Regions from separate parts of the Pseudomonas sp. TWI628 genome, predicted to be linked through region 1. Evidence: predicted binding sites of a transcription regulator. Region 1 holds the regulator's gene; the other holds the start of a gene.
What was found. The regulator sigma-54, encoded in region 1, starts transcription at its own class of promoters, with help from an activator protein. The targets are predictions, from matches to a motif close to ANTGGCATNNANNTTGCTNT.
Positions count from the first base shown of each region.

Region 2: the regulator sigma-54 is predicted to act here: its motif matches at 1,216-1,235, upstream of glnA (type I glutamate--ammonia ligase).

Region 1 is NZ_JBDJMM010000014.1:125,026-132,732, reverse strand. Features, by position in the region: gene ABE528_RS13075 (ATP-binding cassette domain-containing protein) at 1-184, opposite strand, end outside; gene ABE528_RS13070 (KpsF/GutQ family sugar-phosphate isomerase) at 432-1,406, shown strand; gene ABE528_RS13065 (HAD family hydrolase) at 1,421-1,945, shown strand; gene lptC (LPS export ABC transporter periplasmic protein LptC) at 1,954-2,526, shown strand; gene lptA (lipopolysaccharide transport periplasmic protein LptA) at 2,513-3,037, shown strand; gene lptB (LPS export ABC transporter ATP-binding protein) at 3,038-3,763, shown strand; gene ABE528_RS13045 (RNA polymerase factor sigma-54) at 3,940-5,433, shown strand; gene raiA (ribosome-associated translation inhibitor RaiA) at 5,512-5,820, shown strand; gene ptsN (PTS IIA-like nitrogen regulatory protein PtsN) at 5,833-6,297, shown strand; gene rapZ (RNase adapter RapZ) at 6,300-7,154, shown strand; gene ABE528_RS13025 (HPr family phosphocarrier protein) at 7,175-7,447, shown strand; gene pmbA (metalloprotease PmbA) at 7,610-7,707, opposite strand, start outside.
Region 2 is NZ_JBDJMM010000037.1:19,860-27,566, reverse strand. Features, by position in the region: gene thiI (tRNA uracil 4-sulfurtransferase ThiI) at 1-860, opposite strand, end outside; gene glnA (type I glutamate--ammonia ligase) at 1,333-2,739, shown strand; gene ABE528_RS24095 (cupin domain-containing protein) at 2,888-3,331, shown strand; gene aroQ (gamma subclass chorismate mutase AroQ) at 3,525-4,061, shown strand; gene glnL (nitrogen regulation protein NR(II)) at 4,327-5,412, shown strand; gene ntrC (nitrogen regulation protein NR(I)) at 5,409-6,845, shown strand; gene ABE528_RS24075 (hypothetical protein) at 7,204-7,641, opposite strand; gene trmL (tRNA (uridine(34)/cytosine(34)/5-carboxymethylaminomethyluridine(34)-2'-O)-methyltransferase TrmL) at 7,640-7,707, shown strand, end outside.

The sequences.
Region 1 (7,707 bases):
TCGACGGCCGAAGCTGCGCGCCCATCAGGCGCAGCAGCGTGGTCTTGCCGCAACCCGACGGTCCCATGATCCCGGTGACCTTGCCACGTGGGATACGGATGTCGACATTGCTGAAAATGCTGCGCGAACCGCGCTTGAAGGTGACTCCCTTCAACTCGACCGCGTAGGCGCTATCCACACTCATCTAGACTCCTTGCTAATGCAGCCTCGCACTAATGGACGCTGGCCCTCATCGTGAAGGCACACGCGCCCTTGGCAGGCCGAATAGCGGCGAACTATAGCACTGCTGACCTCACGCCCCCAAGGGCATGGAACAGGTCGTTCAGGCCAATGACAGGCATTGATGTCTTTCAAGAGGGCAATCGAAAGGATGAGGCTTTCTTGTATTGCGGCTATAATCGCCGCCTTTTAATCAGGCATTGCTTTTCGACATGAGCCAATCCAGCGAGCTGATCCACTCCGCCCAGCGCACCCTGCGCCTGGAACTCGAGGCCGTTGAAGGCCTGGTGGCCCGCATCGACGCCAATTTCGTCAAGGCTTGCGAGCTGATCCTGGCGAGCAAGGGCCGGGTCGTGGTGGTCGGCATGGGCAAATCGGGGCATATCGGCAACAAGATTGCCGCCACCCTGGCCAGCACCGGCACGCCAGCGTTCTTCGTGCATCCAGCCGAAGCCAGCCATGGCGACATGGGCATGATCACCCGCGACGATGTCATCCTGGCCCTGTCCAATTCCGGCAGCACCGCCGAGATCGTTACCCTGCTGCCGCTGATCAAGCGCCTGGGGATCCAGATGATCAGCCTGACCGGCAACCCGGACTCGCCCCTGGCCCAGGCCGCCGAAGTCAATCTCGACGCCAGCGTCACCCAGGAAGCCTGCCCGCTGAACCTGGCCCCGACCTCCTCCACCACTGCGGCACTGGTGCTGGGCGACGCGCTGGCCATTGCCCTGCTCGAAGCCCGTGGCTTCACTGCCGAGGACTTCGCCTTCTCGCACCCTGGCGGTGCCCTGGGCCGCCGCCTGCTGCTCAAGGTCGAGCATGTCATGCACGCCGGTGACGAATTGCCCCAGGTACAGCTCGGCACACTGCTCAAGGACGCGCTCCTTGAAATGTCCCGCAAAGGTTTGGGCATGACCGTGATCGTGGGCAGCGATGGCAAGCTGGCCGGGATCTTCACCGACGGCGACCTGCGCCGCAGCCTGGACCGTAACATCGACGTGCACTCCACACTGATCGATCAGGTGATGACCGTACATGGCAAGACGGCTCGCGCCGAGATGCTTGCCGCCGAGGCCCTGAAGATCATGGAAGACCACAAGATCAGCGCCCTGGTGGTCGTGGACAAGGACGACCGCCCGACCGGCGCCCTGAACATGCACGACCTGCTGCGCGCCGGCGTGATGTAAAGGAGAACGAACCGATGACCCAAGATCTCATGCAACGCGGCAAGGCGATCAAGCTCGCCGTTTTCGACGTTGACGGCGTGCTGACCGATGGCCGCCTGTACTTCCTCGAAGATGGCAGCGAATTCAAGACCTTCAACACCCTTGATGGCCAGGGCATCAAGATGCTCATGGCCGCAGGCGTAACCACGGCGATCATCAGCGGACGCAAGACCCCAGTGGTGGAGCGCCGGGCGAAGAACCTCGGCATCCCTCACCTTTACCAGGGCCGCGAAGACAAATTGGTCGTGCTCGACGGCCTGCTCGCCGAACTGGGCCTAAGCTATGAACAGGTCGCCTATCTGGGCGACGACCTGCCCGACCTGCCGGTGATCCGCCGGGTAGGCCTGGGCATGGCCGTGGCCAACGCCGCGCCGTTCGTTCGCCAGCACGCCCACGGCGTAACCCAGGCACGCGGCGGCGAAGGTGCTGCACGCGAGTTCTGCGAACTGATCATGCAGGCCCAGGGCACCCTGGACGCTGCCAACGCCAACTACCTTTAAGGCTGCCCATGTTCAGCAAGAAAGCCCGCAATATTGCGCTGCTCGCGGTGATTACCGCCCTGCTGGCGGCAATCGGCTACTGGAATGTCAGCCCCGAGAGCTTCCTCGAAAAGCCAGTGGCCCAGGTTGACGAAAGTGCCATCGATTACTACGCGATCAACGCGCACAGCGTGCAGTTCATGCCCGACGGCAAGCTGCAATACGAGATGACCGCCGACAAGGTCGAGCACCTCAGGGCCAGCGAAGTCACCCTGCTGACCACACCCGACCTGCACATGTACCGGGGCACCGAGTACCCTTGGCACGTGCAGAGTGCACGTGCCGAGGTCAACCCGGATGGCACCGAGGTCGAGCTGATCGAGAATGTCCGCGTGCAACGCATCGACGAAAAACAGCGTGAACTCGTGGTTACCAGCTCCCGCATGACCGTATTCCCGCAGAAGCAATATGCGCAGACCGAGCAAGCCGTTAGAATCGACGGCGCCGGTGGCACAACTACGGGCAAAGGAATGAAAGCGTATTTGAAAGAAGGCAAGATGGACTTGCTCTCTAACGTAAGAGGACAGTATGAGGCTCGTTAAAACCCTCCCCCTTTTGCTCAGCCTGAGCGCAGCACTGGGAAGCGCGAGCGCCTTCGCCCTGCCGACCGACCGTGACCAGCCTATCCGCATCCAGGCCGACAACGCGCACCTGGACGACAAGCAAGGCGTGGCCACCTATACCGGCGATGTGATCATCACCCAGGGCTCGATGATGATCAAAGGCAACACCGTGACCATGACCCGTGCCGCCAATGGCGACATCGACGTGGTGACCTCGGTGGGCAACCTGGCCTACTTCGAGCAGCAGCAGAGCGCGGCCAAGCCAGAGAAGATGAAAGGCTGGGCGGTGACCATCCAGTACCAGGCGCAGAAAGATACGGTGATCCTCACCGACCGCGCCAAGGTCGAGAACGAAGGCAACACCACCGAAGGCGAGAAGATCATCTACAACACCAAGACCCAGGTTGCGACCGCCGGTCGTGGTGGCAACGTGACTCAACCACGTCAGCGCATCGACATGGTGATCCAGCCGAAGAAGAAGGCCGAGTAAATGGCAACCCTCAAAGCCCAGCACCTGGCCAAGAGCTACAAGGGGCGGCAAGTCGTGCGTGATGTCAGCCTGTCGATCGACAGCGGGCAGATCGTCGGCCTGCTCGGCCCCAACGGCGCCGGCAAGACCACCTGCTTCTACATGATCGTGGGGCTGGTCCAGGCCGACCAGGGGCGCGTACTGATCGACAACCTCGATGTCAGTCACCAGCCCATGCATGGCCGCGCCCGCGCCGGCATCGGCTACCTGCCGCAGGAAGCTTCGATCTTCCGCAAGCTGTCGGTGGCCGACAACATCATGGCCATTCTCGAGACCCGCAAGGACATCGACCGCGAAGGCCGGCGCAAAGAGCTGGAAAGCCTGCTGCAGGAGTTCCACATCAGCCACATCCGCGACAACCTCGGCATGAGCCTCTCCGGTGGTGAACGCCGCCGTGTCGAAATTGCCCGCGCCCTGGCTACCGCACCGAAGTTCATCCTGCTGGACGAACCTTTTGCCGGTGTCGACCCGATTTCCGTGGGCGACATCAAGCAGATCATCCATCACCTCAAGGCCAAGGGTATCGGTGTACTGATCACCGACCACAACGTCCGTGAAACCCTGGATATCTGCGAGACCGCCTACATCGTCAACGACGGTCGACTGATCGCCGAAGGGGACGCCGAGACCATCCTGGCCAACGACCTGGTCAAGGAAGTCTACCTGGGCCACGAGTTCCGACTCTGACCCTCAGGTCCTGCCTGGAGCACTGGCATTAATGCCCTGTAGGGGCTTAAGTTGTTACAGCGCTCTAGGCAAACGCTACAATTTGAGGCATAAAACTTGCTTGAATTTGGCGCTTTGGCGCCCTCGTGTAGTGGATGGCGCATGCGCGCCGGCGAACAAGGTATTAAGCCCCAGCCATGAAACCATCGCTCGTCCTAAAAATGGGCCAGCAACTGACGATGACCCCGCAGTTGCAACAGGCCATCCGCCTACTTCAGCTCTCCACCCTGGACCTCCAGCAGGAAATCCAGGAAGCGCTGGAGTCCAATCCGATGCTCGAACGTCAGGAAGACGGCGACGACTTCGACAACAGCGACCCGATGGCGGACAACGCCGAGAACAAGCCGGCCGCCGAAGCCCAGGACAACAGCTTCCAGGAAAGCACCTCCAGTGCCGAAACCCTGGAAGACGGTGAGTGGAACGAGCGAATCCCCAACGAGCTTCCGGTCGACACCGCCTGGGAAGACATCTACCAGACTAGCGCCAGCAGCCTGCCGAGCAACGATGACGACGAGTGGGACTTCACCACCCGCACATCGGCTGGCGAAAGCCTGCAGAGCCACCTGCTGTGGCAGCTGAACCTGGCACCGATGTCCGACACCGACCGCCTGATCGCCGTCACCCTGATCGACAGCATCAACGGCCAGGGCTACCTGGAAGATACCCTCGAAGAAATCTGCGCAGGCTTCGACCCGGAGCTGGACATCGAGCTCGACGAGGTCGAGGCGGTGCTGCACCGCATCCAGCAGTTCGAACCGGCCGGCGTCGGCGCACGCACCCTCGGCGAGTGCCTGCTGCTGCAATTGCGCCAGCTGCCCGCCAGCACGCCCTGGATGAGCGAGGCCCAGCGCCTGGTCACCGACTTCATCGACCTGCTCGGCAGCCGCGATTACAGCCAGCTGATGCGCCGCATGAAGCTCAAGGAAGACGAACTGCGCCAGGTGATCGAACTGGTGCAGAGCCTCAACCCGCGGCCCGGTTCGCAGATCGAGTCGAGCGAACCGGAATACGTGGTGCCTGACGTGATCGTGCGCAAGGACAGCGACCGCTGGCTGGTCGAGCTGAACCAGGAAGCGATCCCGCGCCTGCGGGTCAACCCGCAGTACGCCGGCTTCGTCCGCCGCGCCGATACCAGCGCCGACAACACCTTCATGCGCAACCAGTTGCAAGAGGCGCGCTGGTTCATCAAGAGCCTGCAAAGCCGCAACGAAACGCTGATGAAGGTCGCCACGCAAATCGTCGAACACCAGCGCGGCTTCCTCGACCACGGCGATGAAGCGATGAAGCCGCTGGTCCTGCATGACATCGCCGAAGCGGTGGGCATGCATGAGTCGACCATTTCGCGGGTAACCACGCAGAAATACATGCACACCCCGCGTGGCATCTACGAACTGAAATACTTTTTCTCCAGCCACGTCAGCACCGCCGAAGGCGGAGAATGCTCGTCTACGGCAATCCGCGCGATCATCAAGAAACTGGTTGCGGCGGAAAATCAGAAAAAGCCATTGAGTGACAGCAAGATCGCTGGTTTACTGGAGGCACAAGGCATCCAGGTAGCCCGTCGCACCGTCGCCAAGTACCGCGAGTCCCTCGGCATCGCACCGTCGAGCGAGCGCAAGCGACTGATGTAGCCCCTGGATGTGCCACAGCGTTTGTGGGGCAGGTGCAATACCTGCCTCTTTATGCACGGGCAACAAAGGAGAAGCTGTATGCAAGTCAATATCAGTGGACAGCATGTAGAAGTCACCCAGCCACTGCGCGATTATGTGCTTGAAAAGCTCGCTCGCGTGGAAAGTCACTTCGACAAGATCACCAACGTGCAGGTCATCATGAAAGTCGAGAAGCTGCAGCAGAAGGTCGAGGCGACCCTGCAGATTCCCGGCGGTGAAGTGGTTGCCAACGCCGAACACGAAGACATGTATGCAGCGATCGACGCCTTGGCCGACAAGCTCGACCGCCAACTGAAAAAACACAAGGAAAAACAGCAAAGCCTGCTGCAAGGTGCAGCCGCCCGCTGATCCCTCTTATCCATGATCCGACTCGAAACCATCCTGACCCCCGGCCGTTCCCTGGTGAACGTGCCGGGCGGCAGCAAGAAGCGCGCCCTGGAAAAGGTCGCCAACCTGATTGCCGAGCAAGTAAACGGGCTGGAGATGCAAGACGTCTTCGAAAAGCTCATCGCTCGCGAAAAACTGGGCTCGACCGGCTTTGGCAATGGCATTGCCATTCCCCATTGCCGACTTGAAGGCTGCTCGTCCCCAGTCAGCGCCCTGCTGCACCTGGATGCGCCGATCGACTACGACGCCATCGATGGCGCACCGGTGGATCTGCTGTTCGTCCTGCTGGTGCCAGAGGCGGCCACCGATGCCCATCTTGAATTGCTGCGCCAGATCGCCAGCATGCTCGATCGCAAGGAGGTCCGCGATCGGCTGCGTGCCGCCGGTAGCAGCGAGGCCCTGTACCAGGTTGTCCTGGACGCACAGAACGAGCACTGAACATGCGCCTGATCATCGTCAGCGGCCGGTCCGGCTCCGGCAAGAGCACCGCCCTCGATGTCCTGGAAGACAACGGTTTCTACTGCATCGACAACCTGCCCGCCGGGCTGCTGCCGCAGCTGGCGGAAAATGCGTTGATCAATACCGAACTGCTGCAACCCAAAGTGGCGGTTTCGATCGATGCGCGCAACCTGCCCAGCCACCTGTCGCGCTTCCCCGAACTGCTGGCGGAGGCCCGTGGGCGCCACATCCAGTGTGACGTGCTGTTTCTTGACGCAGACGAAGACACGCTGCTCAAGCGCTTCTCGGAAACCCGCCGTCGCCACCCATTGACCAACGCCGACCGCTCGCTGGCCGAAGCGATCCGCGTTGAAAGCGAACTGCTGGGGCCGATTGCCGACCTTGCCGACCTGAAGATCGACACCACCAGCCTCAACCTCTACCAATTGCGCGATTCGATCAAGCTGCGCCTGCTCAACCAGCCCGAGCCTGGCACCGCATTCCTGGTCGAGTCGTTCGGCTTCAAGCGCGGGATGCCGGTCGATGCCGACCTGGTGTTCGACGTACGCTGCCTGCCTAACCCATACTGGAAACCGGAGCTGCGCGATCATTCCGGCCTGGAGCAGCCAGTCAGAGACTACCTGGCCGCACAGCCGGACGTCGAAGAAATGTTCAACGACATTTCCAGCTACCTGCTCAAATGGCTACCACGCTTTGCCGCCAGCAACCGCGCCTATGTCACCATCGCCATTGGCTGCACCGGAGGCCACCACCGCTCGGTCTACATCACCGAGCGCCTCGGCCAGCTGTTGCAGCAATCCCTGAAAAACGTCCAGGTCCGCCACCGCGACCTCTAGCCCACAGGATCCACCGCACGATGCCCGCCCGCGAAATCACCATCATCAACAAGCTGGGCCTGCATGCCCGGGCGGCAGCCAAGTTCGTCGGCGTGGCCGGTAAATACCCCTGCCAGGTCCGCGTCGGCCGCGCGCCCGACAAGCTGGTGGACGGCAAGAGCATCATGGCGGTGATGATGCTGGCCGCAGGCAAAGGCACTCAGGTGCACCTGATGACCGAGGGCGAGCAGGACGGCGAGGCCCTGGAAGCACTGGTGGCATTGATCAACAACTTCTTCGACGAAGGCGAGTAAGCCCCTTTCTGCAATATCCCCTGCCAATTGTCAGGGTGCATTCCTGTGCGGCTGCCTTTATACCTAGGCCATGGAAGCATTCAAACGAATCAAAACCCTGGTGATCAAAGAAAAACCCGGCGCGATGGCCGGGTTTCAATGTCACGGGGATTCTGGCGGGTATCAGCTGCCAGCGACCGTCATTCGCTCGATCAGCACCGACCCTGTGTGAATATTGCTACGGGTCTCAAGATCACTGCCAATCGCGACAATCTGCTGGA
Region 2 (7,707 bases), on a different contig from region 1:
ACCAGCGCGTCGATCTGCAGGCGCTCGGCCATGTGCGCGGCACCGCGCAACATCATGCGCTTGAGGGTCACGCCCATGTAGCTGTTGTCGACCTTGTTGAGGATCTCGCCGACCACTTCTTCGAACGGCACGCTGATGAACAGCACGCGCTGGCTGCTGCCGTACTTTTTCCACAGGTAGTGGGCGACTTCCATCACGCCCAGCTCGTGGGCACGGCCGCCGAGGTTGAAGAAGCAGAAGTGGGTCATCAGGCCGCGGCGCATCATCTGGTAGGCCGCCACGGTGGAATCGAAACCACCGGACATCAGCACCAGGGTCTGCTCCAGGGCGCCCAACGGGTAGCCGCCGATGCCGTTGTGCTGGTTGTGGATCACATACAGGCGCTGGTCGCGGATTTCCATGCGCACCACGACTTCCGGCGTCTTCAGGTCGATGCCGGCGGCGCCGCACTGCTGGCGCAGCTGGCTGCCGACGTAGCGGTCGACGTCCATCGAGGTGAAGTCGTGGTGGCCGCCGCGTTTGCAGCGCACCGAGAAGCGCTTGCCGGCCAGCAGGTGGCCGAAGTGGTGCTTGCACTTGGCGACGATGTCGTCGAAGTCACCCAGCGGGTACTCATCGACCTGCAGGAAGTGGGTGATGCCCGGGGTGCAGGTGAGGCGCTCGATCATCTCGCGCTGGACCTTCTCGTCTTCGACGCGGGTAACCACCTCGAGATTGTCCCAGACACCATCGACCGCGAGCTCTGGATCAAGATCCTTGAGCACGTTGCGGATGTTCTTGCCGAGCTGGCGGATGAAGCGCTTGCGCACCGGCCGGCTCTTGATGGTGATTTCTGGGAAGACTTTGACGATAAGTTTCATTGGGTTAACAGCGCGCGCAGGGCCTGCCGAAAATGAGGGGCGCGAATTATAGCGGAAATTGCTCAGGATTTGACCAACTTTTGATCAGAAGCTTTGAGATAAATGTGGGAGACAGAATTTGCAGTGCCTGTGCCGGCCTCATCGCGGATAAATCCGCTCCTAATCAGGTGAGCGGTCATTGTAGGAGCGGATTTATCCGCGATGAGGCCCTCAAAACAAGCACACCTTTCATGCCATGCACTCATTTGGTGCTCTACACTGGATTTCTGCCTCCTAAGGGTGCACTTTTACCCGCCGTCAGCCCGGCAAATGCCCGCAAACGCCCCTTTTTATCCCGCCCTCGCCATTTTCGGGCACTGGCATGCAATTTGCTCCCTTGTGAGGCAGGTACGCTTGGCCGACTATCCGCGCCCGGCAACACCCTTTTTCCAGAGCAGCGGCCCACCGCGCTCTAGACCCTCCGGAGGACAACATGTCGAAGTCGGTTCAACTCATCAAAGATCATGACGTCAAGTGGATTGATCTGCGTTTCACGGACACCAAGGGCGTACAGCATCACGTGACCATGCCGGCGCGTGATGGCCTGGACGAAGACTTCTTCGAAGTCGGCAAGATGTTCGACGGCTCCTCCATCGCTGGCTGGAAAGGCATCGAAGCTTCCGACATGATCCTGATGCCGGTCGACGAGACCGCCGTTCTGGACCCGTTCACCGAAGAACCGACCCTGATCATCACCTGCGACATCGTCGACCCATCGAGCATGCAGGGCTATGATCGCGACCCACGTGCGATCGCCAAGCGCGCCGAAGAGTACCTGAAGAGCACCGGCATCGGTGACACCGTCTTCGCTGGCCCAGAGCCAGAGTTCTTCATCTTCGACGAAGTGAAGTTCAAGTCGGACATCTCCGGCTCGATGTTCAAGATCTTCTCCGAGCAAGGCTCGTGGATGTCCGACGCAGACGTGGAAGGCGGCAACAAAGGCCACCGTCCAGGCGTGAAAGGCGGCTACTTCCCGGTTCCGCCGTTCGACCACGACCACGAAATCCGTACCGCCATGTGCAACGCTCTGGAAGAAATGGGCCAGACCGTTGAAGTTCACCACCACGAAGTGGCGACTGCCGGCCAGAACGAAATCGGCGTCAAGTTCAACACCCTGGTGAAGAAGGCTGACGAAGTACAAGCCCTGAAATACGTCGTGCACAACGTTGCCGACGCTTACGGCCGTACCGCCACCTTCATGCCGAAGCCACTGTACGGCGACAACGGCTCGGGCATGCACGTGCATATGTCGATCTGGAAAGACGGCAAGAACACCTTCTCCGGTGAAGGCTATGCCGGCCTGTCCGACACCGCCCTGTACTTCATCGGCGGTATCATCAAGCACGGTAAGGCCCTGAACGGCTTCACCAACCCGTCGACCAACTCGTACAAGCGTCTGGTCCCAGGCTTCGAAGCGCCGGTAATGCTGGCCTACTCGGCTCGCAACCGTTCCGCCTCGATCCGTATTCCTTACGTCGGCAGCCCGAAAGCCCGCCGTATCGAAGCACGCTTCCCGGACCCATCGGCCAACCCATACCTGGCCTTCGCAGCCCTGCTGATGGCTGGCCTGGACGGCATCCAGAACAAGATCCACCCAGGCGATGCTGCCGACAAGAACCTGTACGACCTGCCGCCAGAAGAAGCCAAGGACATCCCGCAAGTTTGCGGCAGCCTGAAAGAAGCTCTGGAAGAGCTGGATAAAGGCCGTGCGTTCCTGACCAAGGGCGGCGTGTTCTCCGACGACTTCATCGATGCCTTCATCGAGCTGAAGAGCGAAGAAGAAATCAAGGTCCGCACCTTCGTGCACCCGCTGGAATACGAGCTGTACTACAGCTGCTGATCTGATTGGCGCCTTGCGCCGATGACCTGATCAAAAGGGCCTCCTTCGGGAGGCCCTTTTTCGTACAAGCAATACAGATCCAGCTGACAGACTCACTCATCACCATTGCGCAGGGTGGACGATTCATTCATCCACTGGTGCTTTTTTCATGCGCATCCTCGCAATACTGACCTCTGCGCTGCTGATCAGCGGCTGCGCCAACCTCGATGCCGAACCGGCAACGCTCACATCCAACGTCTTGCTCCGTGCCTCCAATGGTTGGGACGGCACGCCCTACATGCGCTATCCCGACGGCCAACCTGAACTGTCGCTGCTGAGGATTCAGATCCCAGCCGCCACCTCACTCGAGTGGCACTGCCACCTGGCGCCGAACATGGGTTACCTGGTCAAAGGCGAAATCGAAGTAGAAACCCTCGACGGCAAGCGCACCCGAGTACGTGCGGGTGAACCGCTGGCGGAAATCGTCAATCGCGTCCACCGCGGTCATACCTCTGAGCAACCCGCCGAACTGCTGGTGTTCTACGCGGGCGCAGCAGGCATTGCTCCCGCCACCCCCGCCAGTGAGTGCCCAACGGGAAGCGTAGTCCAGTGACATGAAACTGTGCCGTCGAGGATGCCTTCATCGAGCTGAAGAGCGAAGAAGAAATCAAGGTCCGCGCCTTCGTGCACCCGCTGGAATACGAGCTGTACTACAGCTGTTTTACGCCAATCGCTTTCAGATGCTTCCTACAAGCAAGACTCTCCTGACTGCGCACAATCAAGTCTCTGACAATAAGGAGATTGCCATGCGCCCCCTGCCCTTCGTGCTGTGCTTCGTCATTACGCTTCTCGGCTGCAGCTCCCCCTCACAACCTGAACTCAAGCCTTTGCTCGCGGCAATCGGGCAGCGCCTGGACCTGGCCTACGCAGTAGCCGTGCACAAATGGGACAATGGCGTACCCGTCGAGGCCCCGATGCGAGAACAAGAGGTTCTGCAGCAGGTTCAAGCTGCAGCGCATGACTACGACTTGTCTCCCGAACGGGCAGCGGCCTTTTTCGCCGACCAGATCGAAGCCAACAAGATGGTCCAGTACGGCCTGATCGACCGCTGGACTGCACTGGGGAAGCGGCCCCCACAGCAAGCTCGGAACCTCGCCGATGAACTGCGCCCGCGCCTGGACATGCTGCAGGCGACATTGCTGTTCGAACTGGGCAACTTGGACCGCAAGCCACTGAACGACTGCCCTCGCCAACTGACAGACGCCCTGGCCGGGCACACCAGCGAGCCGCTCCGACACATGGCTCTGGTCCGCGCAACAGCACAATTGTGCGTAGAACGCTGACCTCAGCAATGCTCTATATTGGTGCATAAGCACGCCAAGGGCTTCAATCTGTAACCCAAAACAGGTCACGTGGAACGATAAATCAGGGCAATCTGTTCCGAATAAGCGCAATTCCAGGTCTTTATCAGGCAATTCCGCTTCTTTTCGGAGCCTTGGTTTGTTTCTTGCATTTTCCTGTGCAGAGACTGGCATCCGCGGATCCACCGCCTGCCCGGCCATGGCCGTGCCCTGCCTGACAAGCGCCAAAAGAGGTCAACGACGCCTTATGACCATCAGCGATGCACAGCACCGTCTGCTTCTGGACAACCTGACCACCGCCACGCTCCTGCTCAACAGCGAGCTGCGCCTGGAGTACATGAACCCGGCTGCGGAAATGCTCCTGGCGGTCAGTGGCCAGCGCAGCCACGGGCAGTTCATCAGTGAACTGTTCACCGAATCGACCGAGGCGCTCAATTCGCTGCGCCAGGCCGTGGAACAGGCGCACCCGTTCACCAAGCGCGAAGCGCAACTGACCTCGCTGACCGGGCAGGCCATCACCGTCGACTACGCGGTGACACCGATCCTGCACCAGGGCAATACCTTGCTGCTGCTGGAAGTCCACCCGCGTGATCGCCTGCTGCGCATCACCAAGGAAGAGGCTCAGCTGAGCAAGCAGGAAACCACCAAGATGCTGGTGCGCGGCCTGGCCCACGAGATCAAGAACCCGCTCGGCGGTATCCGAGGCGCAGCACAGCTGCTGGCCCGCGAACTGCCCGAAGAGGGCCTGCGCGACTACACCAACGTGATCATCGAAGAGGCCGACCGCCTACGCAACCTGGTCGACCGCATGCTCGGCTCGAACAAGTTGCCGTCGCTGGCCATGACCAACATCCACGAAGTCCTGGAGCGGGTCTGCAGCCTGGTCGAGGCCGAAAGCCAGGGTTGCATCACTATGGTGCGCGACTACGACCCGAGCTTGCCGGACGTGTTGATCGACCGCGAGCAGATGATCCAGGCCGTACTGAACATCGTGCGCAATGCGATGCAGGCGATCAGCTCGCAGAACGAGCTGCGCCTGGGCCGCATCACTCTGCGCAGCCGCGCCGTGCGTCAGTTCACCATTGGCCACGTGCGCCATCGCCTGGCGGCGCGTATCGAGATCATCGACAACGGCCCGGGCATCCCTGCGGAACTGCAGGACACCCTTTTCTATCCCATGGTCAGTGGGCGCCCGGACGGTACCGGGCTCGGCCTGGCCATTACCCAGAACATCATCAGCCAGCACCAGGGCCTGATCGAGTGTGAAAGCCACGCAGGGCACACCGCCTTCTCGATCTTCCTGCCCTTGGAACAAGGAGCCACCGCCTCATGAGCCGAAGTGAAACCGTATGGATCGTCGATGATGATCGCTCCATCCGCTGGGTCCTGGAAAAAGCCCTGCAACAGGAAGGCATGACCACCCAGAGCTTCGACAGCGCCGATGGCGTCATGGGCCGCCTGGCCCGCCAGCAGCCTGATGTGATCATTTCCGACATTCGCATGCCCGGCGCCAGCGGCCTCGACCTGCTGGCGCAGATCCGCGAACAGCATCCGCGCCTGCCGGTCATCATCATGACCGCCCACTCCGACCTGGACAGCGCAGTGGCGTCCTACCAGGGCGGTGCCTTCGAATACCTGCCCAAGCCGTTCGACGTGGACGAAGCGGTGTCGCTGGTCAAGCGTGCCAATCAGCACGCCCAGGAACAACAAGGCCTCGATGTGCCGCAGGCCTTGGCCCGCACCCCGGAAATCATCGGCGAAGCACCCGCGATGCAGGAGGTGTTCCGTGCCATCGGCCGCCTGAGCCACTCCAACATCACCGTACTGATCAACGGCGAATCCGGAACCGGTAAAGAGCTGGTGGCGCACGCCCTGCACCGTCACAGCCCGCGTGCCGCATCGCCATTCATCGCCCTGAACATGGCGGCCATCCCCAAGGACCTGATGGAGTCGGAGCTGTTCGGCCACGAGAAAGGCGCCTTCACCGGCGCGGCCAACCTGCGCCGCGGCCGCTTCGAACAGGCCGACGGCGGCACCTTGTTCCTCGACGAGATCGGCGACATGCCCGCCGATACCCAGACCCGCCTGCTGCGGGTTTTGGCCGATGGCGAGTTCTATCGGGTTGGCGGCCACGTGCCGGTGAAGGTCGATGTACGCATCATTGCGGCGACCCACCAGAACCTGGAGTCGCTGGTAACGGCCGGCAAGTTCCGTGAGGACTTGTTCCACCGCCTGAACGTGATCCGCATCCATATCCCACGCCTGGCCGACCGCCGCGAGGACATCCCGGCGCTGGCACGGCACTTCCTCGGCCGTGCCGCCCAGGAGCTGGCCGTCGAGCCGAAGTTGCTCAAGCCGGAAACCGAAGAGTTCATCCGCAACCTGCCGTGGCCGGGCAACGTGCGCCAGCTGGAGAACACCTGCCGCTGGATCACGGTAATGGCCTCCAGCCGCGAAGTGCTGATCGGCGACCTGCCGCCGGAGCTGCTGAACCTGCCGCAGGACGCAGCGCCGGTGACCAACTGGGAGCAGGCGCTGCGCCAGTGGGCAGACCAGGCCTTGGCGCGCGGGCAGTCGAACTTGCTCGACAGCGCGGTGCCCAGCTTCGAACGGATCATGATCGAGACTGCACTGAAGCACACTGCCGGGCGCCGGCGTGATGCCGCGGTACTGCTGGGTTGGGGGCGCAATACCCTGACCCGCAAGATCAAGGAACTGGGTATGAACGTGGACGGCGGGGATGAGGATGAGGGCGAGGACCACTGATCCTCGTTAACCCGTTAAACCCCTGGGGCCGCTTTTGCGGCCCCAGCCATTTCTACCCTCCGGTGCACCGATGCTGTGCCCGATGCACCTCACGAAGGCACAAACCCCCTCAAAACTCGGCCAAATCGCCCTGAAACTCCCTATTTCCGGGTTTTTCAAAACTGGCACGCCCCCTGCAATAGCTAATACATATCCAGTTTCGGGGGCCCTGGTACAGGCAGGCCGGGTGACCCCTCTTTTATTCGCAGTAACGCCGCTTTCGGGGACCTCGGTACAGGCAGGCCGGGCCATCCCCCCTTTAATTCGCTGTAAGCCCTTTTGGGGACCTTGGTACAGGCAGGCCGAGATATCCCCTCTTTTATTCGTGCAGTTTCACCTGCACCCGCCAACGTCCAGCGTCCTCTGCACCGGCCCATTCGCCGTGCAGGGGACGCGCGGCAATCACCGTCAGCAACAGCCCCTTGTCGCTCTTCTGCAATCGCCAGCCAACCGGTTTGCCCTGCAGGTCCAACTGACCACGCTGCGCCTTGCCCTCGGCCTCGAACAGCAGCGCCACGGTACCCTCGACGTTTTCGCCATGCAGCTTGGGTTCTTCGTTGAACCACAGGTCCAGGCCATCCGGTACCACTTCGACCTGCTCCAGCACATGCTCGTCAGGGGCAGTCAAACGGCCAATCATCAGGCCCACCAATATGCCGAACAGCGCCAGGGAAAGCAGCATGCGCGGCCAGGCCTTCGAACGCAGGTCGGGTTCAGGGGTAGAATGCTCGTCATCTTCACGTTTGGAGCCGTGCATGTTTCACGTCATCCTTTTTCAACCAGAAATTCCGCCGAATACCGGCAACATCATCCGCCTCTGCGC